2 regions of the Aliiglaciecola litoralis genome follow, and region 2 is predicted to be linked to the other one. Evidence: predicted binding sites of a transcription regulator. Region 2 holds the regulator's gene; the other holds the start of a gene.
What was found. The regulator sigma-54, encoded in region 2, starts transcription at its own class of promoters, with help from an activator protein. The targets are predictions, from matches to a motif close to GTTGGCACGNNNNTNGNNT.

Region 1 (2,209 bases), on a different contig from region 2:
ACGCCACTGTTACCGCCGGTGTCGACAATCTATTCGACAAAGAACCTCCGGTACTTGGCAACGACATTGGTGATACCAGCTCAAACTCAGGTAACACCTTCCCAAGTAACTATGATGTGCTTGGACGCATCTATAAGGTCGGTTTGAAATTCAAATTCTAAAGTGTGTGTGCGATACCGTGTGTTGGGGCCTTCAGGCCCCTTTTTTATTCAAGCTTGAGCACAAAGTCATCATGTGGGTTAGAGCATGGGATAGTAGGGGTGTGGGAGGCCTTACACAGGCATTTATTTAGCCCTCAAATTATCTCGGAGAAATTCACGAATCTAGAACTTATCGCTGCCTGCTGAGCAGCAAACAAAAAGCCCCAACCGAAGCTGGGGCCTAATGAATATTATTGAATCCTTTCTACGCAGATTGTTGCTTGCGTCTGCCAAAGCCAATAACTGCCAGGCCGAGGCCTAGTAGGGCTAGGATGGTGGGCTCGGGCACAGTCACATTCTCCCAGCGCAAGTTGTCGAGACCACCGACGAGGCCGTTTTCCCCTGACGTCTCAAGTATATTTATGCGTGAAATGCCTCCCGCATGTTCCCAGCCCGCAAAGAACGAATCTTGTGTCCCTAAGTCAGTTCCACTAACGGTGCCGAGTAAGCTAAGAGCAGTATCATAAAAGCTAACCGTGTAGGTAGCGGGCCCTATCCAGACATCCATTCCTACTCGACTAAAAGCTGTCGCCAAATCAATCGTAATATCTGTAATGCCTGCGTTATCAGTCAATACATCGGAGGCAAAGATTACACGCCAACCTGGGCCCCCAGACCCCGTACTGTTCTCAGAAAATGTGTTATTACCAAGGGTAAAAGCACCAGGGGCGGGAGCGGTCAGATTAGTAAAAGTTTCGATACTTTCTCCTCCGGAAAATGCTCCGAGCAAAATTGGCCCAGCGTGCAACGGTCCTGCGAGCATAATTGCAACACCGGCGACAATAAGTCTTAACAATCTAATCTGTTTCATATCTGATCTCTCAATTTTTGGGTGATAAAAATTTTCTTTTAGCCGGCGGTACCGGCGCGCGCATGCAGTAATTCATTAAGTTTTACTTCACTTCCTAAAATATAAGCAAAAGCCTAGCCAATCTTATAACTCTATATTTTTCAATTTGTTACATCAGATACCGTTTTCCCATAGAGCGAAAATGTAAAGAATCCCGACAAATCCATGGCCCCTGGCTGGGGTATAGATACCTGTGGGGTCCGAGTCGATGAAATGCCTAATTCGATTCTGATAACCAATTAATATAACTTCCTTGAATGTTGGTTTAGTGGCATTTGCTGCTATTTGGCATTAGTAATCGGAGCTGGTGTTGTTAGCACAAAGTGGAAGTTGAGCAAGTCTAACGTTAGAACTTTGAGCGACAAATAGTTTATTACAAAGCAAGAAGCAGTACTTTACAATTCAATCTGTTAAGCCCAATTTATGCAAAATAGATTATTCACTTTCGTTATTAAATTGCGATGATGAAACTTATTTTTGAAAACAAGCGAGTAAACGTTGTTTTTATCAGGAAACCTTTCAGCAATTGTTTAAAAATTGTGCTCGTAAATGAGTGTGCTAATATTGTGTTTCAATATTTCGAAATGAGGGAATAAATTTGACGTCCCTACATAGGAATTTATTTTGAAACAGGGAAAGCTGATGAAAGTACTGCTTAGTTTTACTTTATTTATCGCGTTATCTTCTGCTAACACTCAGGCAACGAACTTACCCAGCCCACAGCAACTTGAACAACACATTAAAAGTTTGGTTCCAGAGGTTGTAACAGACTCTACTCCCGGTTTCGTTGTGGGGGTGTACAGAGGTGGACAGCTTATTTATGGCAAAGGCTTTGGGCTAGCCAATCTAAGCTATAAGATCCCAAATGACATATCCCTTGTCTATAACATTGGCTCCACGACAAAGCAGTTTATTGGCTATGGGTTTGCGATGCTCCATGTACAGGGAAAGCTCGATCTGGATACGCCTGTTCATGAACTGTTGGATGATTGGCCACAGTTTGAACATACAGTAACCGTGCGTCACCTTTTGACTCATACCAGTGGATATAGAGAGGCCTACACAACATCCAACATTGTGGGGAGATATATTGGGGTTGATCGGCTTTCCAGAGAGGAATGTCTAGAGGTCATTCGACGTCAACCCAAGCTGGAATTCA
Region 2 (2,209 bases):
ATTATCGATAGCATCGAACTCAATCGAAGGTTTACAGGTGATGAGGATCGCAATCACTTTTTCTAAACCTTGCAAGCGGCCATGTGGCAACGCGATTCCATTGCCAATTCCGGTGCTTCCCAGCTTCTCTCGATTGAGTAAGCTCGTAAGCACTGCGGTTTGATCAATATCGCCAAGACGTTCAGCGGCAATTTGGCTTATGACTTCTAAGATGCGTTTCTTGCTTGTCCCCTGAACTGCACAGCTGGTGCAGTCAGGAGAAAGTATGTCTTTAATTTCCATTAAGATTCTTATTCAATGGGAGGTTAGTGGCGCTTACTTTTTTCCTTGTGCTTGATCACTTGTCGATCAAGCTTGTCGATCAAAGCATCAATTGCCGCGTACATATCGTTGTGCTCTGAAGTGGCGAATACTTCAGCTCCACTAAGGTGCAAAGTAGCTTCCGCTTTCTGATTGAGCTTTTCTACATTTAAGATCACATGCACATTATTGATGTGATCGAAATGTCGCTCCAATTTTGTAAATTTAGTGTCTACATAGTCTCGCAATGAATCTGTAATTTCTACATGATGGCCAGTAAGGTTAATTTGCATAAAGCGTATTCCTTCTGTTGATGAACTTAAAGTAAGCTCTTGCGTTGGTTAGACGGTGGGATATTTAACGACTCCCGGTATTTTGCAATTGTCCGGCGTGCGACCTGAATACCTTGGTCAGCCAGCAATTCGGCAATTTTACTATCACTCAGTGGCTTGTTGGGAAGCTCTGCAGCGACGAGTTTCTTGATCAAAGCGCGTATTGCAGTGGAAGAACATTCTCCTCCAGAATCTGTTGCAACATGACTAGAGAAGAAGTACTTCAGTTCATAAATACCTCTGGGCGTATGCATGTACTTTTGAGTGGTCACCCGAGAAATCGTTGACTCGTGCATATCGACCATTTCAGCCACATCATTTAGCACCATAGGCTTCATCATCTCTGGGCCATGTTCAAAAAAGCCGACTTGTTGCTGTACAATACAGTTAGCAACCTTGAGTAGGGTATCGTTGCGGCTTTCCAAGCTTTTAATGAACCATTTTGCTTCTTGCATATGAGAGCGAATGAACTGGCTATCGCTGCTATTTTTAGCACTGCGACTCATAGCCGCGTATTGTTGATTGACATTCAGTTTGGGTAAACTATCTGGATTAAGTTCCACCTGCCAACGTCCATTTTTTTTCATTACAGATACATCAGGAATGACATATTCTGGTTCGCCAATCAATAATGCGCTGCCAGGACGAGGATTCAAGGTTTGCAATAATCGCATTACCTCACGCAGTTCATCTTCCTTTAGACGGGTTTTGCGCATTAACGTGCGATAGTCTTTGCTGCTCAACAAATCAGCATGTTCGGTAATTAATAACTTTGCTTCTTCTAACCAAGGTGTGTCTGGCGCAAATTGATTAAGTTGTACCATCAAACATTCTTGCGGAGAGCGCGAACCTGAACCGATAGGATCAAACATCTGAATGCGTTTAAGGACACATTCCACTTCATCTAATTCGACGTCATCATGATCTAGACTGGCCAACACTTCTTCGGTCGAAATGGTTAAATATCCAGATTCATCAATTGAGTCGATAATAGCAACAGCAATCGCTGTATCTAATTCTGACATGTGAGTCAGACGCATCTGCCAAATCAAATGATCTTGGATGTTGTCGCTGGTTTCACCTTGAAATATCTGATCGTCGTCACCTCCACCACTAGACGAAATAGAGGCTGGTGCAGATGATGCGCTGATGTATTCATCCCACGTGCTGTCAATCGGTAACTCGTCTGGTATATCGCCTTTTTCTAAGGCTTCATTGGTATCCATCGAATCGGCACTGGCGGTGGCTGTCTCTTCTGAAAATTTGTCGTCATTGCCTTTAAGCGCTGAATCGCCAGTTGGAAAATCGGAGTTATCTTCCATTTCCAGTAGCGGATTGGATTCCAATGCTTCTTGAATTTCCTGTTGTAAATCTAGCGTAGACAACTGCAGCAGCCTGATAGCCTGTTGCAGCTGCGGCGTCATTGTAAGTTGCTGGCTAAATTTTAGTTGTAACGAGGGTTTCATTGATGTTTTGTTTTCTTACTCAGTTAGCCTGAAAGCTTTGGTTAAACTCGACATACCTTTACTATAGCTTGAATTGCTCGCCTAGGTATACATCTCTCACTTGTTGATTGT

Region 1: the regulator sigma-54 is predicted to act here: its motif matches at 1,115-1,133, upstream of ABD036_RS04360 (PEP-CTERM sorting domain-containing protein).

What each region holds. Positions count from the first base shown of each region.
Region 1 covers NZ_BAAAFD010000002.1:159,172-161,380, forward strand. The annotation lists gene ABD036_RS04355 (TonB-dependent receptor domain-containing protein) at 1-161, shown strand, start outside; gene ABD036_RS04360 (PEP-CTERM sorting domain-containing protein) at 406-1,011, opposite strand; gene ABD036_RS04365 (serine hydrolase domain-containing protein) at 1,693-2,209, shown strand, end outside.
Region 2 covers NZ_BAAAFD010000020.1:18,420-20,628, reverse strand. The annotation lists gene ptsN (PTS IIA-like nitrogen regulatory protein PtsN) at 1-282, opposite strand, end outside; gene hpf (ribosome hibernation promoting factor) at 306-593, opposite strand; gene ABD036_RS18565 (RNA polymerase factor sigma-54) at 620-2,098, opposite strand; gene lptB (LPS export ABC transporter ATP-binding protein) at 2,160-2,209, opposite strand, start outside.